Regions from separate parts of the Streptomyces sp. NPDC088810 genome, predicted to be linked through region 3. Evidence: riboswitches for the same ligand, from Rfam matches in the RefSeq annotation. Region 3 holds a riboswitch; each other region holds the start of a gene.
The links. Region 3 has a riboswitch for cobalamin ahead of ACIP4Y_RS13690 (CbtB-domain containing protein). Riboswitches for the same ligand answer to the same signal wherever they lie in the genome.
Positions count from the first base shown of each region.

Region 1 (4,163 bases), on a different contig from region 3:
GATGTGCTCGCCGAGGATCTGGAAGCCGCCGCAGATGCCGAGGACCGGGCGCCCTTCCGCGGCCCGCCGGACGAGGGCGTCGGCCAGCCCCCGCTCCCGCAGCCACTGGAGCGCCCGTACGGTCCCGCGCGTGCCCGGGACCACCACGAGGTCGGCGTCCGCCAGCTCCTCCGGCCGGTCCACGAACCGCACCACGACACCCGGTTCGGCGGCCAGCGCGTCCACGTCGGTGAAGTTGGACATCAGCGGGATCGCGCACACGGCGACCCGCAGCACGTCCTCGCCGACCGGGGGCGTGACCGTGGACTCCCGTACGGTGCCCCGCAGCGACACCCGCAGCCCGTCCTCCTCATCGATGCCGAGCCCGTGCCGGAAGGGCAGCACACCGTACGTCCGCCGTCCGGTGAGATCCCGGAGCATGTCCAGGCCGGGCTCCAGCAGGGAGACGTCGCCGCGGAACTTGTTCACCAGGAACCCGGCGATCAGCTCCTGGTCCTCCGGCGAGAGCAGGGCGACCGTGCCGAAGAAGGACGCGAAGACACCCCCGCGGTCGATGTCGCCCACGACGAGCACGGGCAGCCGCGCGTTGCGCGCGATCCCCATGTTGACGATGTCGGTCCGCCGCAGGTTGATCTCGGCCGGGCTGCCCGCCCCCTCACAGATCACCGCGTCATACGTGCCCCGCAACTCGGCCAGGCAGTCCAGCACCGTGCCCAGCAGCCGCTGCTGGCGCCCGCCGTGGTACCCGCGCGCGCTCAGCTCGCCCACCGGCTTGCCGAGCAGCACCACCTGGCTGCTCTGCTCGCCGCCGGGCTTGAGCAGCACCGGGTTCATCAGCGCGGTCGGCTCGATCCGGCAGGCCTGGGCCTGCATCGCCTGCGCCCGGCCGATCTCGGCGCCCTCGCGCGTCACGAACGAATTGAGGGACATGTTCTGGGCCTTGAACGGCGCGACCTTCACGCCCTGGCGGACCAGCCAGCGGCAGATACCGGCCGTCACGACGCTCTTGCCGGCGTCGGAGGTTGTGCCGGCGACGAGGAGACCACCGTTCACTTCCCGCGTCCTTTCAGCAGTCGGCGCACGGCGAGCGTGCTGCCGAGGGCGAGCAGGCCGACGCGGCGGGAGAGCCGTACGGCCCGGTCGATGTCGGTGACCCGGACCGGCCGTCCGGTGGCGCCGTTGAGCACCGGGCGGTGCTCGACCCGGCCGCCGTAGGAGAGCGTCCCGCCCAGGCGGACGCCGAGGGCACCCGCGAAGGAGGCCTCCACGGGCCCGGCGTTGGGGCTCGGGTGCCGGCGCGCGTCGGCCTTCCAGGCGCGCAGGGCGCCCCGCGGATCCGGTCCGGCCGCGGCGGCGAGTACGGCGGTCAGCCGGGCCCCCGGCCAGCCGGCGACGTCGTCGAGGCGGGCGGCGGCCCAGCCGAAGCGCCGGAAGCGGGGCGACCTGTGACCCACCATCGCGTCCAGGGTGTTGACCGCCCGGAAGCCGAGGAGCCCCGGAACCCCGGCCGCCGCGCCCCACACGAGGGCGCCCACCACCGCGTCGGAGGTGTTCTCCGCGACCGACTCGACCACGGCCCGGGCGATGCCGTCGGCGTCCAGCGCCTGCGGGTCCCGGCCGCACAGGTGGGGCAGCCGCGCCCGGGCCGCCTCGACGTCCCCGGACTCCAGCGCGCGCCCGATCGTGCGGGCCTCCCGGGCGAGCGAGGTGCCGCCCACGACGGCCCAGGTGGCGGCGGCGGTCAGCGCGACGGAGGCGGTACGGGAGGGGCGTACGGCACGCGCGGCCAGCGCCCCGAGCGCGACGGCGCCGCCGGCGCACACGGCGGTGTGCAGGGCGCCCCAGCCGCGGTGGTCGTGCCACAACGCGCCTTCCACGGCGCCCGCCGCCCGGCCGAACGCGGCGACGGGATGCCCGCGGCGCGGATCGCCGAGAAGCAGGTCCCCCAGGACGCCGGCGGCGGCGCCGTACGCGTATGTGCGATCGGCACCCATCGGCTCAACCGGCCGTGGGGACGGGAACGGGCCTGGTACGGGTCCTCGATGGGCAGCCGAGCATGGCGATATGTGTCCTCACTCAGGGTGTCCGCGCCCTGGTTCGACGTGAATCGGCGGTGAGAGTTCCTGGCTCCCGGGGTTCATTCCCCGGTGACAGTGGCGGGACCGCGCCGGATTCGCACCGGCTTCCTCTCCTGCCGCCGTACATGGCCCGGGCAGTCCACCACGCCCCCGGAACGGCCGTCAACTTGCCTTTGACCTGGGAGGGGAGAGTGTGCCGATCCCCACACCGCGGGGCGTGCGGGCCGTTCGGGGCTACGGCAAAGGCTCCCCTCCGCGGGGAGGGGAGCCTTTGGGTGGATCGGTCAGGCCTTGGCCACGATCAGGTTGATGCCGTACGCCACCGCCGCCGCGCACGCCGCGAAGCAGAGGTAGGCGCCGGTGACGGCGAGGCCGGCGGAGCCGCCCTGCGCCACGGCCTTCTCGCGGCGGTTCAGGCCCGCGATGCCGAGGGTGAACAGGGCCACCAGGCCCACCGTGACCACGAGGCTGACGCCGAACACGGAGCCCAGGGCTGCCCAGTCGATCTTCATAGTGCTTCCTTCGGTAACCGGGTGCTCGGGGTCAGACCGCGGCGGCCGGCGGGCTGGCCGTGGCCGGTTCGGCGGGGGCGGTGGTCTGCTGCGGGAACGCGAGGTCCAGATCGGCGGCGACCGTGCCGGTGGGCGGCGGGATCACGGCGGCGATGGCGGTGGTGACCACGCCGGCCGGCTCGTCGGTCTCCTCGACCACGTTGGTGTGGTCGACGACCTCGCGGCGGGAGATCTTCCAGATCGCGGCGCTCGCGGCGACGAGGAAGACGGCGACGACGGCGGTGCCCCAGTCACCCAGGCCGGTGACGAACTCGGCACCGGCGCCGACCAGCGCGGCGGCCGGCAGGGTCAGCGCCCAGGCGACGAACATGCGGGTCGCGGTGGACCAGCGGACCACACCGCCCTTGCGGCCCAGGCCCGCGCCCATCACCGAGCCGGAGACGACGTGCGTGGTGGAGAGGGAGAAGCCGAGGTGCGAGGAGGCCAGGATGGCGGTCGCGGCGCTGGTCTGCGCGGCGAAGCCCTGGCGCGGCTCCAGGTCGGTCAGGCCCTTGCCCATGGTGCGGATGATGCGCCAGCCGCCGATGTAGGTGCCGAGCGCGATGGCCAGGCCGGCGGAGAGGATCACCCAGGTGGGAGGGTTCGAGCCGGGGGCGAGCGAGCCGCCGGCCACGAGGGCGAGGGTGATGATGCCCATCGTCTTCTGGGCGTCGTTGGTGCCGTGGGCCAGGGAGACCAGGCCGGCGGAGGCGATCTGGCCGGCGCGGTAGCCCTTGCGGGTGGCCTCGCCGTCCGCGGTCCCGCCGATGCCGTAGGAGAACCGGGTGGCCAGCAGCGAGGCCAGGCCCGCGACGATCGGCGCGGCGACGGCCGGCAGCAGCACCTTGGTGACCAGGACGTCACCGTGGACGGCGCCGAAGCCGGCGGAGGCGACGGTGGCGCCGACCAGGCCGCCCATCAGGGCGTGCGAGGAGCTGGAGGGCAGGCCCACCAGCCAGGTCAGCAGGTTCCAGAGGATCGCGCCGACCAGGGCGGCGAAGATGACCTCGGGACGGATGCCGGTCTCGTCGACGAGACCCTTGGAGATCGTGTTCGCGACCTCCACGGAGAGGAAGGCGCCCACAAGATTGAGGACGGCGGACATGGTCACCGCGATCTTCGGCTTCAGGGCGCCTGTGGAGATGGTGGTGGCCATCGCGTTCGCGGTGTCGTGGAAACCGTTCGTGAAATCGAACGCGAGAGCGGTGACGACCACTATCGCGAGGATCAGCGAGAAGCTTTCCATTTACCCAGGCAATCGTTCGAGGTCATTGGCTGGTCGAACGTAGGCAACCTGGGTGAACGGAAGATGAACTGAGGCGGGCGCGAGGGTGTCAGTAACGCGCGCGAGAGATTCCGCTTGTGTCCCTCGCCCCAGGCGCCGCTTGGCTACCGGCCCCGCGCCAGGATCTGCAGCCGGCTCAGGGAGCCGTTGAAGAGATTCTGGTCACCCGGCAGCCGGCCCGTGGTGGCGTACTGCCAGAACGTCCAGTAGTGCCAGCCGCCCGGCAGCGTTCCCGGCCGCGAGGTGCCG
Region 1 is NZ_JBIVJQ010000001.1:1,394,267-1,398,429, forward strand. Features, by position in the region: gene ACIP4Y_RS06405 (cobyric acid synthase) at 1-1,053, opposite strand, end outside; gene ACIP4Y_RS06410 (cobalamin biosynthesis protein) at 1,050-1,994, opposite strand; cobalamin riboswitch at 2,095-2,237, opposite strand; gene ACIP4Y_RS06415 (hypothetical protein) at 2,363-2,590, opposite strand; gene ACIP4Y_RS06420 (anion permease) at 2,622-3,875, opposite strand; gene ACIP4Y_RS06425 (lysozyme) at 4,019-4,163, opposite strand, start outside.
Region 1: another riboswitch for cobalamin. It lies ahead of ACIP4Y_RS06410 (cobalamin biosynthesis protein); the one in region 3 lies ahead of ACIP4Y_RS13690 (CbtB-domain containing protein).

Region 2 (4,163 bases), on a different contig from region 3:
GCTCGGCACCGACGTGGGCCTGCCGATGCTGATGCTCTCCCGCCACTCGCTGGACCGCGAGGGCCAGCCGGTGGAGTGGGTGCGCTCGGTGTACCGCGGTGACCGGTACAAGTTCGTGGCCCGGCTGAAGCGGCCCGCGGAGTAACCGCCGGGCACGTTCGCCGAATCGAGATACCGATATGCGGACGAGGTCTTCCACTCCCACGACGGCGTCACCTAGATTGCCTGCGCATTACACAGGTGATCAGCGAGGGGACGGAGCCGTGGCATGTCCGAAACGCCTGAAGTGAGACCGCCGGTGGTGACACCGGGCCGGGTGATCATCGCCCTGTGTCTCGTCGCGCCCTTCGTGGCGATGCTCTGGGTCGGCTCGTACGCCAAGACGGATCCCGCGTTCATCGGGATCCCGTTCTTCTACTGGTACCAGATGCTCTGGGTGCTGATCTCCACCGCGCTCACCATGCTGGCGTACAAGCTCTGGCAGCGTGACCAGCGCTCCCGCCAGGGCGCGCAGGGGGGTGCGGCGAAGTGAAGGACGGCGTCAACGGCGTCGCGCTCGGCGTCTTCATCTTCTTCTTCCTGGCCGTCACGGTCATGGGCTTCCTGGCCGCGCGCTGGCGCAGGGCCGAGAACGAGCAGTCCCTGGACGAATGGGGTCTGGGCGGCCGGTCCTTCGGCACCTGGATCACCTGGTTCCTGCTCGGCGGTGACCTGTACACGGCGTACACCTTCGTCGCGGTACCGGCGGCGATCTACGCGGCGGGCGCGTCCGGCTTCTTCGCGGTGCCGTACACGATCCTGGTGTACCCGCTGATCTTCACCTTCCTGCCGCGCCTGTGGTCGGTCTCGCACCGGCACGGGTACGTCACCACCTCCGACTTCGTGCGCGGCCGGTTCGGCTCGAAGGGCCTGTCGCTGGCGGTGGCGGTGACCGGCATCCTGGCGACCATGCCGTACATCGCGCTCCAGCTGGTCGGCATCCAGGCGGTGCTGGACGTGATGGGCGTCGGCGGCGGCGAGAACACCAACTGGTTCGTGAAGGACCTGCCGCTGCTGATCGCCTTCGGTGTGCTGGCGGCCTACACGTACTCCTCCGGCCTGCGCGCCCCCGCGCTGATCGCGTTCGTCAAGGACACGCTGATCTACATCGTCATCGGTGTGGCGATCATCTACATCCCGATCAAGCTGGGCGGGTTCGACGACATCTTCGCCAAGGCGGGCCACGCGTTCAGCCAGGTGAATCCGGCCACGAACAAGCCGCGCGGCGCGCTGGCGCCGGCGGACGCGAACCAGTGGACGTACGCCACGCTGGCCCTCGGCTCCGCGCTGGCGCTGTTCATGTACCCGCACTCGATCACCGCGACCCTGTCGTCCAGGAGCCGTGAGGTGATCCGCCGCAACACCACGATCCTGCCGCTGTACTCCCTCATGCTGGGTCTGCTGGCCCTGCTGGGCTTCATGGCGATCGCGGCCGGAGTGAAGGTCACCAACGGCCAGCTGGCCATCCCGCAGCTGTTCGAGGACATGTTCCCGGACTGGTTCGCGGGCGTGGCCTTCGCGGCGATCGGCATCGGCGCCCTGGTCCCGGCGGCAATCATGTCCATCGCGGCGGCCAACCTCTTCACCCGCAACATCTACAAGGACTTCATCAAGCCCGACGCCACGGCCGCGCAGGAGACCAAGGTCTCCAAGCTGGTCTCGCTGCTGGTGAAGGTCGGCGCCCTGGTCTTCGTCCTCACCATGGACAAGACCGTCGCGATCAACTTCCAGCTGCTGGGCGGCATCTGGATCCTGCAGACCTTCCCGGCCCTGGTCGGCGGCCTGTTCACCCGCTGGTTCCACCGCTGGGCACTGCTCACCGGCTGGGCGGTCGGCATGATCTACGGCACGGCCGCCGCGTACGGCATCGCCTCGCCGACCCAGAAGCACTTCGGCGGCAACGCCAAGGAGATCCCGGGCATCGGCGAGATCGGCTACATCGGCCTGACGGCGTTCGTCCTGAACGTTGCGGTGACCGTGGTCCTGACCGTCGTCCTGCGGGCCGTGAAGGCCCCCGACGGCGTCGACGAGACCAGGCCGGAGGACTACACGGCCGACGCCGGCGACCCGGGCGTCCAGGTGGAGCTGCCCCCCGCGACCGCAGGCGCCAGCCACTAGGCAGCCGCCGCTCGACGGGCCGTCGGAGGCACCTCCGGCGGCCCGTCGTCGTACCGGCGGGCCGCTCCCGACGCGTACGACGACCGGGCGCGATCACAGCCGGGGCCCATGACACCGTCGTCGCCTCCGGTGGCCCCCGGCCGGCCCTGCGGCCGGGACAGGCCGACGTACGAGTTGCCTCTCCGACACCGGACCGGCACAACATCTGGGGGTGCCACGGGAACCCGGCACTAGATGTATGCTCGTGATCGCTGTCGCCGCAGGGGAATCCGGTGTGAGTCCGGAACTGTCCCGCAACGGTGTACCTGCGTGCATCCGCACGCCTGTTGAGTCCGAGGACCTGTCGGCAGCACACCCGGACGTCCGGTCCGGGTGGGTTCTGAACGTCCGGGCCTCGTGGAGTGGGCCGGTGGACGCGACGCCGTGCGCGCTCGTGGCTGCCCCCTGCCCTCCGCCAGGCCCCCGTGCCGAGCGAGGGAGAGCCCCACGTGACCATCGCGCCAGCCGACCCGGCTTCAGTCAGCGAGCTGGAGACCGACGGTCCCGGTACCGCACTGCTGCGGACCCTGACCGAGCTGACCGCCGACCTGCCCGACGCGGACCCGGGCCGGATCGCCGCCGCCGCGTTGCGCGGCCGGTCCGCGCGGGCCGACGAGGCGGAGCTGCGTGAGCTGGCCACGGAGGCGGCCGCCGGCCTGATCTCCGAGGACCCCGCCTACTCGAAGCTGGCCGCCCGGCTGCTGACCCTCACCATCCGGGACGAGGCCGCCTCGCAGGGCGTGACGTCCTTCACCGAGTCCGTCGTGGTCGGGCACCGCGAGGGCCTCATCGCCGACCGCACCGCCGAGTTCGTGCGCCTGCACGCCGAGCGGCTCGACGCGCTGGTCGACGCCTCCGCCGACGACCGGTTCGGCTACTTCGGCCTGCGCACCCTCTACTCCCGTTACCTGCTGCGCCACCCGATCACCCGCAAGGTGATCGAGACGCCCCAGCACTTCATGCTGCGCGTGGCGAGCGGTCTGGCGGAGGACGACACGACCCGCTCGGTGGACGAAGTCGCGTCCCTGTACGGCCTGATGAGCCGCCTGGACTACCTGCCGTCCTCCCCCACCCTGTTCAACTCCGGCACCCGGCACCCCCAGATGTCGTCCTGCTACCTGCTGGACTCGCCGCTGGACGAGCTGGACTCCATCTACGACCGCTACCACCAGGTCGCCCGGCTCTCCAAGCACGCCGGCGGCATCGGCCTGTCGTACTCCCGCATCCGCTCGCGGGGTTCGCTGATCCGGGGGACGAACGGGCACTCCAACGGCATCGTGCCGTTCCTGAAGACCCTGGACGCCTCCGTGGCCGCGGTGAACCAGGGCGGCCGGCGCAAGGGCGCGGCCGCGGTCTACCTGGAGACCTGGCACTCCGACATCGAGGAGTTCCTGGAGCTGCGGGACAACACCGGCGAGGACGCCCGCCGCACCCACAACCTCAACCTCGCGCACTGGATCCCGGACGAGTTCATGCGCCGGGTCAACGCCGACGAGCAGTGGTCGCTGTTCTCCCCCGCCGACGTCCCCGAACTGGTCGACCTGTGGGGCGAGGAGTTCGACGCCGCCTACCGCAAGGCCGAAGCCGCCGGACTGGCCAAGAAGACGCTCCCCGCGCGGGAGTTGTACGGCCGGATGATGCGCACCCTGGCGCAGACCGGCAACGGCTGGATGACCTTCAAGGACGCCGCCAACCGCACCGCGAACCAGACCGCCCTGCCCGGCAACGTCATCCACTCCTCCAACCTCTGCACCGAGATCCTGGAGGTCACAAGCGACGGCGAGACCGCCGTCTGCAACCTCGGCTCCATCAACCTCGGCGCCTTCGTGCAGGGCGAGGACATCGACTGGGAGCGCCTGGACGAGACCGTCCGCACCGCCGTGACCTTCCTCGACCGCGTGGTGGACATCAACTTCTACCCGACCGAGCAGGCGGGCCGCTCCAACGCCAAGTGGCGCCCGGTCGGC
Region 2 is NZ_JBIVJQ010000010.1:257,197-261,359, forward strand. Features, by position in the region: gene ACIP4Y_RS29045 (GntR family transcriptional regulator) at 1-145, shown strand, start outside; gene ACIP4Y_RS29050 (DUF3311 domain-containing protein) at 269-532, shown strand; gene mctP (monocarboxylate uptake permease MctP) at 529-2,157, shown strand; cobalamin riboswitch at 2,386-2,520, shown strand; gene ACIP4Y_RS29060 (ribonucleoside-diphosphate reductase subunit alpha) at 2,646-4,163, shown strand, end outside.
Region 2: another riboswitch for cobalamin. It lies ahead of ACIP4Y_RS29060 (ribonucleoside-diphosphate reductase subunit alpha); the one in region 3 lies ahead of ACIP4Y_RS13690 (CbtB-domain containing protein).

Region 3 (4,163 bases):
CGCCGAACCACACGACGAACCGCCACGGCCCCATCCCGCCCGGCCCCGGCCCTTCCGTCCCCGCTGCTCTCTCGCCCACGGCGCCTCCGCAACCCCCATGCCGAAGCATGCCGCACACCGTCGCCGCACCGGGCCTCGTGCAGCCGAGGCCTGCGTATCCGCGGATGGTGCACCTCGTGCGGATGCTAAGTTCGCGAGGGCGCGGCACGCGGTGGGCGGCTCGGAGGACGAGGAGGTGCTCGCCGCCGGTGCCGGCGTCCGCAGGGGCCTTGCCCGGCCGAGTCCCGCGCCCAGGACACCAGTGACAGGAGCGACCGTGTGACCAGCCGAGTCCTTCTCGTCTCGCCCGCCATGAGCGTCTCGCTGCGGCAGGCCCGCTTCGACGACGGCGGCTCTCTCGACGACGGCGGTGCGGCGCGGGCCCGTTCGGCGGCCGGGTCGCTGCCCTCCGCGGCGCGGGTGCTGGTCTCCCCCGGCGTGCGCTGTCGTGAGACGGCCGCGGCACTGGGTCTGGACGGCGTGCCGGCAGCGGACCTGGCCGGTCTGGATGTGGGCCGCTGGCGGGGCCGCACGCTGGACGAGGTGGGGGCCGCCGAGCCGGAGGCGGTGGGGCGCTGGCTCACCGACCCCGCCTGCGCACCCCATGGCGGCGAGTCGGTCCGGGACCTGTGCGGACGGATCGCGCGCTGGCTCGCCGACGCCCGAGCCGTGGAGGGTCGTACGCTCGCCGTGGTCGAACCGGAGGTGGTGCGGGCCGCGGTCGTGGAGGCGCTGAACCTGTCTGCCGCGCTCTTCTGGCGTCTCGATGTGCCACCGCTGACCGTGACCGAACTCAGCGGCCGGACCGGGCGGTGGAATCTGCGGCTGGGGCGTCCGCTGGCGGCGCCGCACGCGGACTAGGGTCTGCCGGCCCGCGCTGCGCGGTGCCGGCGGAGCAGACGCGGCCACCGTGCAGCGCAGACAGCCGCGGTCGGGCACCCGGCGCGGCTGGGGGTGTCGTGCCGCTGCCGGGGCGGGCCCGGTGAGCGTCGGTGTCCGGAGAACGCCGGAGGGCCCCCGGTTGGTTCCGAAGGGCCCTCTGTCGTCCGGAAGAGGTCAGTGCGCGGCCGGAACCGCTCGCGCGCTCTCGGCCCTGACCGGCCGGGGGTTCAGCAGCCGCTCGGCCAACTCGCCGAAGGCGAGCCCGAATCCGCCCCACAGGACGGCCTGGATGGCCAACGCGGACAGCCGGAACCGCCACAGCAGGGTGGCCGGGAAGTCCTGCGGCACCTCGTTGACGGCCGGCAGGAACGCGTAGGCCAGACCGACGGCGACGGCGAACGCGGCCACCGCGGCCACGGTCGCCCACCAGGTGCCCAGCGCGGGCGCCAGGCGTTTGCCGAGGAGGGTCGCGGCGACCGCCAGGAGGACGCCGAGCAGCATCATCAGGAAGTACAGGCTGGTCCGCTTGCCGATGGTGTCGGGGTCGCCGACCGACGGCGGGTTGGCCGGGTACTTCAAAAACGGCACGACGTACACGGTGAGCAGCGCGCAGCCCGACAGCAGCAGTGCCGTGGCGCGCGGGCCGAATCGGCCGACCCGGCCGAGCGCGAAGCAGAAGGCGAGCGCGGCGATGCCGCCGAAGGCGACCCCGTAGACGAGGACGCCGGTGGCGAGGCCCGCGGTGGACTGGAGGGAGCGCGAGACGACTTCCGCCTCGTGCTCGTGGGAGTGGGCCTCCTCGAAGCCGATCGCCTTGTCGACGCTCGGCTCACCGAGGAGATAGGCCGCGATCAGGGCGAGCACGCCGGCCGCGAGGCCGGCGAGCATGCCCCGTACGAGGAGGTTCCGTACGGTTGCGGAATTCATGGGCGGGCGGTGTCCCCTCGCGTCAGTGGCAGGGGAAACCGAGCAGATGGCGGGCGTCGTGCACCCATTCGTGGACGTCCGTGCCGTTGAACACGGAGGTGGCGCCCTGCTCGGCGCCGACGAAGTAGAGCAGGACCAGCATCAGGATGCCGAAGAAGACCGCCCAGGGAGCTATCGCCTGCAGCGGCAGCTTGGCGGGGACGGCGGGCGTGGTGGCTGTCGGCGGGGCGACGGTCTGCGCCATGGCAGAACCTCCTCTGGGAATTCGCGTCCCATCTCGGTGGTGCACAGGACGACGGCCCCGGGTCTGACTCGCGAGCACCCTCGCGGGGCCCGCACACAGTGGCGCGACCGTTCCGGATTCTCACCGGCTTCCGTCATGCCGTCGTCGATATCGGACAGACCGTACCGCGGGACCGGCACCCCGCCAAGACCGCCTCCGACCGGCGTGATCTTCCTCTCGTGCCGGGTGGGCGGCCGTGTGCCCGGTGGGTCGGCGGTGGCGCGATTCGACTGGTCCCGCTCAGGGTTCCGCGCGCCGGCGCGGTGGGGTGAAGGCGTACAGGTCGAGGATGTCCGGCCGGGGCGCCACGCCCGGACCGCCGGCGCGTACCCAGGTGACGATGTCCTCGGTCGCGGCCGGGTCGTTGACCAGCCCGAGCCAGACCGGTCGCGCGCCGGCGGCCCGGCCGGCCGCGGAGGGCTGTACGACGATGACGTTGGCCTGGTCGCACACGTCGAGGCAGTCGGAGATGCGCACGGGCACCTCCGCCCGCAACCGCGCGGTCTGCGCCGCGTGATCACCCGTCACCTTCGGGCTGCCACAGCAGCAGTCCCGGCACACGACGACCCGGCACGGCACCGGTCCGCCCGCTGTCTCTTCCGTCGGCCTGTCGGGCATACCGCGCCGCTCCCCTCCCGGGGAGATCCGCCCCGGTGTCGCCTGAGGAGGCGACCGCGTGAGTCTCCTGGCTCCCGGGTCGTCGCCCGTCCCGCCTTCCCGCCCCGCTCGGGGGCGGTGGCCTGCCGGGACTCGCTCACCGGTCACAGTGGCGGGACCGCGCCGGATTCGCACCGGCTTCCTCGGACCGCCGTCGCCTTGTGTCGCCGGTCATCATGTCATCACCGGTGGCGGCCCGTCACCCGGCCGCCGTTCGGAGGGGCTCCCGCGGGAGCCCCTCGCCTGCCGTGAACGGTGAGAAGACGATCACGAGCAGGACCCTTCCGGGACTACGGCGTCACGGGGCGAGCAGCAGCAGATCCGTGCGGGACTTGGCCGCCTCGTAACGACGGGCCACGTCCTGCCAGTTGACGACCTGCCACATCGCCTCGATGAAGTCCACCTTCTGGTTCTTGTACTGGAGGTAGAAGGCGTGCTCCCAGGCGTCGAAGACCAGGATCGGGGTGGAGCCCTGGCCGACGTTGCCCTGGTGGTCGTAGACCTGCTCCACGATCAGGCGTCCGCTCAGCGGCTCGTGGGCGAGTACGCCCCAGCCCGAACCCTGCGTGGTGGCCGCGGCCTTGGACAGCTGGGTCCTGAAGGCGGCGAAGGAGCCGAAGGACTCCTTGATGGCCTCGGCCAGCTCGCCGACACCGTCGGCGGCTAGGGGCTCGCCACCGCCGTCCTTCGGACCGGTCATGTTCTGCCAGTAGATGCTGTGCAGGATGTGCCCGGAGAGATGGAAGGCCAGGTTCTTCTCCAGGCCGTTGATCGACCCCCAGGCGTCCTTGTCCCGTGCCTCGGCGAGCTGCTCCACGGTGTCGTTCGCGCCCTTCACATAGGCCGCGTGGTGCTTGTCGTGGTGCAGCTCGATGATCTCCGGGCTGATCACCGGTGCGAGCGCCGAGTAGTCGTACGGAAGCTCCGGGAGCGTGTACAGCGCCATGTCCAACGTCCTCCGACATTATTGCGAACGAGATGCAAGTGCACGTTAACAGCAAGAACAGCCGCATGCCGATCAGGCCTTGGACCTAGGACTCGTGACGTCGGCCGGCACGGCAGCGCCCACCGCGCCTGCCGGGTGGCGTCGCCGAGCGGGAGAGCCAGCGCGGCGAGTGCACGTCAGTTCCCCTGATCGTGTACCCCGGCTCCGTGTCATGGCCGGGACCCTGCGCGGACCACGCGCGTCGGGCCGTCAGTCACCCGATATGACTAATGACGCAGCGTGCACCCCTTGTCCCCACTGGGCCGTCCCCCGTTCGGAGTTGCAGCCGTCCGAGGGACATGAGTCCGTTGGTGTCGTGTCCGTCCGGCTCTCACTCAGGAGGAGACATGGGCGCCAACGACAACGGCCGATCGGCCGACAAGCTGAGCG
Region 3 is NZ_JBIVJQ010000003.1:632,534-636,696, reverse strand. Features, by position in the region: gene ACIP4Y_RS13705 (MFS transporter) at 1-79, opposite strand, end outside; gene ACIP4Y_RS13700 (histidine phosphatase family protein) at 319-900, shown strand; gene ACIP4Y_RS13695 (CbtA family protein) at 1,096-1,848, opposite strand; gene ACIP4Y_RS13690 (CbtB-domain containing protein) at 1,871-2,092, opposite strand; cobalamin riboswitch at 2,129-2,270, opposite strand; gene ACIP4Y_RS13685 ((2Fe-2S) ferredoxin domain-containing protein) at 2,372-2,749, opposite strand; cobalamin riboswitch at 2,810-2,933, opposite strand; gene ACIP4Y_RS13680 (superoxide dismutase) at 3,087-3,734, opposite strand; gene ACIP4Y_RS13675 (antibiotic biosynthesis monooxygenase family protein) at 4,121-4,163, shown strand, end outside.

Region 4 (4,163 bases), on a different contig from region 3:
GGCAGTCCGGCCGGGTAGTGCACGTCCAGCGTGCCGTAGTGGATGTGGCCGATCTCGTGCCCGGCGATGACGAACTTGTGCGGGTCCGGGGCGCGTTCCTCGACCACGACGATGTAGTCCTCGTCCCGTGCCAGGGTGATCCCGGAGACGTCGAGGCCCGGCGGGAAGGCGACGAACTTGAGCCGGACCGGGCGGTCCAGCTGGGGACTGAGCGTGGCGCACAGCGCGTGCAGGAAGGCCTCCGGCCCGGTCGGCGGGGTGAGGCCGCGGACGGTGTCGCGTACGAGCCGGTCGAGGAAGCGCCTCGGGGACCTCGGGTGCTTGGAGGGGGCCGCCGGCCGAGGACGCCTGGCCGGCTTCGGGGCCCCGGCGGTCGGTTCAGGCACGCCCGGTGCCCTCCGCCCGCTCGGAGGCAATGATCATCTCGGCCAGGTCGGCGAGGGTGGCGAGCTGCCGGGCGTTCATCTGCGGGGCCCGGGCGGCCAGTCGTACCAGCCCGCTCTCGCGCAGCCGCAACAGCGGGTCCGCCTCGGCCTCCAGGGCCTGCAGCACCGGTTGCAGCGCCTCGTGCAGCGCCTCCGGCTCGTCCGCCGTGAAGAAGCCCGCGGGCAGGCCGAAGAAGCGGCGCAGCCGGTCGGCGTGTTCCAGGCTCGGCATCCCGCTCTTGCGCCACTCGCTCAGCCACTGCCGGCTGGTTCCGGCGATCCGGGCCAGCTCGTCCAGCGAGTACCGCTTGCCGTCCGGGCGGCGCCGGCTCTCACGGATGAAGTCCAGCCGCTGGCGCACGCGTTGGGCCAGGCAGGCCTCGGGGGCCCGGCCGCCGGAGAGCAGTTCGACGACGACGCCCACGGGGATGCCGGTGCGGTAGGAGAGGCCGGCCACGTCGAGGGCCTCCGGCAGTCGTCCGGGGCGGCCGGTCAACTCGCCGAGCCGGTCCAGGACATCGGCCAGCGAGGCGTAGGCGTCACTCACCGAGGTCCCCCCTGGGCGTGTCATCCGTTCGGTGGCTGGGCTGACGCGAGGCTACCCGTTCGCCCGTTCGGCGACCAGACGTGACAACGCTCCCTGCCTAATAACGCAGCTATCGTTGACAGTTAGGGGCGCCGTGGGTGAGGATCACTGCACGGAGAGCAAGATCCGACCCGCCCCGGGTGCCGCCTATGGGGGAGCGGCACCCGGGGTGTTTCTTGTCCGCCCTCTCCTCGAGGAAGGTCCAGGCACCATGGCGCAGCCCGTCGTGCTCCTCGGGGCCGGCCGCCGGGAGACGTGCGACGAGTTCCCGCTGGCCCGGATCGCCGCGCTCCGCCCGGTCGTCCTGGTCGACCCGGACCCGCCCGCCTGGGCGCGCCCGTACCTCTCGGCGCACCTCGCGGCCGACCCGGCCCGGGAGACCCAGGCGGCGGAGGCGGTCCTGGCCCACACGGCCGGGCATCCGGTCGCCGGCGTCCTGACCTGGTCCACCGAGCACCTGGCCGCCGCCGCGCGGATCACCGGCCGGCTGGGCTTACCGGGCCTGCCGTACGAGACGGCCGCGGCCTGCGCCGACCCGGTGGCGTTACAGGCCCTGCTCCTGCGGCACCGGCTGCCGACGGCCGGCCCCGGTGACCCGGAGCAGACGCCCGACCCGCTGGTGTCCGCCGAGACGGTGGTCCTGGACGACGAGGTCCGCATCGTCGCCCTCACCCGTACGACCCCGGGCCCGCCGCCCGCCCGTGTCGCGCTGCGGCACTGCGTCCACGCCCACGACGGCCTCCTGCACAACCGTTTCCTGCGCCAGTGCGTCGAGCGGACCGTCCGCGCCCTGGGCCTGGCCCACACGGTCGCGCACGTCACCCTCCGGCTGACGGCCCGCGGCCCCCGCGTCCTCGACGTCGCCCCGCACCTCCCCGGCGACCTGATCCCGCTGCTCGTGGAACGCGCCACCGGTGTCGACCTGGCCGCCGCCGCGGCCGCCCTCGCCACCGGCCGGCACCCCGAACTGACCCCCACCCGCCAGCGTGCCGCCGCCGTCCAGTTCGCCTACCCGACCGTGACCGGCCGCCTGACCCACCTCCGCCTGGACCCCGCCGCCGACCACGACCCGGCCGCCGACCGCATGCTCCTCACCCACCGCCCAGGCGCCCCGGTGACGGCGGCCCCGCACGCGAACACCGGCGACCGCCTGGCCCACTGGGTGGTCACGGCCGACAACCCCACGGACTGCGAAACGGCCCTGCGCCGCCTGGCCCGCCACCTGACGGCAACGGTCCTGCCGACGACCGACGTGTACGCGGCCTAGGCCCCGTCCACCGCCCCCCGGCCCGTGACCCCAATCACCGCCCCCCTGTGCCCACAGCCACCCCTCGGCCTCCGCGGGGCGGCCGGTAAAGTGGCGGGGTCGTCATCACACCCGTACGGGGGGAAGCCGGTGTAATTCCGGCGCTGACCCGCAACCGTGTGCCGCCGGAAGGGGCGGTGAGCCGGACTGCCCCGGGCGGGACGTTGACCGGCTCGCGTGCGCCGGCGGTCCGCCGCGCACGGCACCGTCGAGGTCTACGGAGCCGAGCCGCCCGGGGTGTCTCCCGTGCGCTGCCCGGCTCCCCACAGGAGAGGCAGTCGCCGACCATGAACGTCCGCCGCAGTGCCGCGGCTCTCGCCGCCGTAGGCGTGCTGGCCGCCGCCGCGCCCGCCACGGCCGCCGACCCGTCCCCGTCCGCGCCGCCGAAGGCGACGGTCCCGCACGGCCTGTACGGCAAGAGCGACCCGACGTACGACGGCGTGTGGCGGCAGTCGCTCACGCTGCTCGCCCAGCGCACCCTCGGCTACCGGCCCGCCCCCGCGGCCGTGGACTGGCTCGGCGGGCAGCAGTGCGCGAACGGCTCCTTCGCCGCCTTCCGCGCCGACACCGCCAAGCCCTGCGACGGCAAGACCAAGTCCGACACCAACAGCACGGCCGCCGCCGTCCAGGCCCTGGCCGCGACCGGCGGACACGGCGGTGCCGTCGGCAAGGCCGTGAACTGGCTGAAGTCCGTGCAGAACAAGGACGGCGGCTGGGGTTACTACCCGGGCGGCTCCAGCGACGCCAACTCCACCTCCGTCGTCATCGGCGCGCTCACCGCGGCCGGCACCGACCCGGCGAGCGTCCACACGTCCGGCAAGTCGCCGTACGACGCGCTGCCCGCCTGGTCCATCCCCTGCGACCAGGACGGCGGCGGCGCCCTCGCCTACCAGCCGGACAAGAAGGGCAAGCTGCTCGCCAACGCGGACGCGACGGCGGCCGGCGTGCTGGGCGCGCTCGGCAAGGGGTTCGCGGCGGAGGCCGGCAAGTCCCCGGCGCAGGACGCCTGCGCGGAGGCCGACCACCCCACCCGCGAGCAGGTCGCCGACAACGCCGGCGCGTACCTGGCGACGACCCTCGCGAAGACCGGGCACCTCCGGTCGACCCTGCCCGGCGCCAAGGACCAGCCGGACTACGGCAACACCGCGGACGCCGTCGTCGCGCTCGCCGCGGACGGCCGGACCGAGCCGGCGAAGAAGGCGTACGCCTGGCTGGAGAAGAACGCCGGCCCGTGGGCGGTGCAGAGCGGCCCGGCCGCGTACGCCCAGCTCATCCTCGCCGCCCACGCGATCGGCGAGCAGCCGGGCGACTTCAACGGCACCAGCCTGGTCAGCTCCCTCAACGCGCTCGGCCCGGCCCCGTACATGGACTCCGCCACGGGGCACTCGGAGAGCACGGAGAAGTCCGACGACTCGAACACCGGTGTCTGGTGGATCGTCGGCGTCGGGCTCGTCGCCGGCATCGGTATCGGCTTCCTGCTGAGCGGCCGGAAGAAGCGCCGGCCGTGACCGTCGTCCGCCGTGCCGTGCCGGTGCTCGCCGCCGGGCTCGCCGCGCTGCTACTCCTCGCCTCCGCCGGGCCGGCCGGGGCCGCCGGCTACCGCTACTGGTCCTTCTGGGAGCGCGCCGGCGGGCACTGGACGTACGCCACCCAGGGGCCGGCGACCGTCCGCCCCGACGACGGCGCGGTGCAGGGCTTCCGGTTCGCGGTGAGCGCGGACTCGGCGGACGCGAGCCGGCCGCGCGGTACGGCGGACTTCACCTCCATCTGCGCCGGTACGCCCGCCGCTTCCGGTACGAAGCGTGTCGCCCTCGTCCTCGACTTCGGCACCCGCGCGGACGCGCCG
Region 4 is NZ_JBIVJQ010000001.1:804,051-808,213, reverse strand. Features, by position in the region: gene ACIP4Y_RS03670 (hypothetical protein) at 1-386, opposite strand, end outside; gene ACIP4Y_RS03665 (helix-turn-helix transcriptional regulator) at 379-972, opposite strand; gene ACIP4Y_RS03660 (hypothetical protein) at 1,223-2,278, shown strand; cobalamin riboswitch at 2,358-2,487, shown strand; gene ACIP4Y_RS03655 (prenyltransferase/squalene oxidase repeat-containing protein) at 2,605-3,825, shown strand; gene ACIP4Y_RS03650 (SCO2322 family protein) at 3,822-4,163, shown strand, end outside.
Region 4: another riboswitch for cobalamin. It lies ahead of ACIP4Y_RS03655 (prenyltransferase/squalene oxidase repeat-containing protein); the one in region 3 lies ahead of ACIP4Y_RS13690 (CbtB-domain containing protein).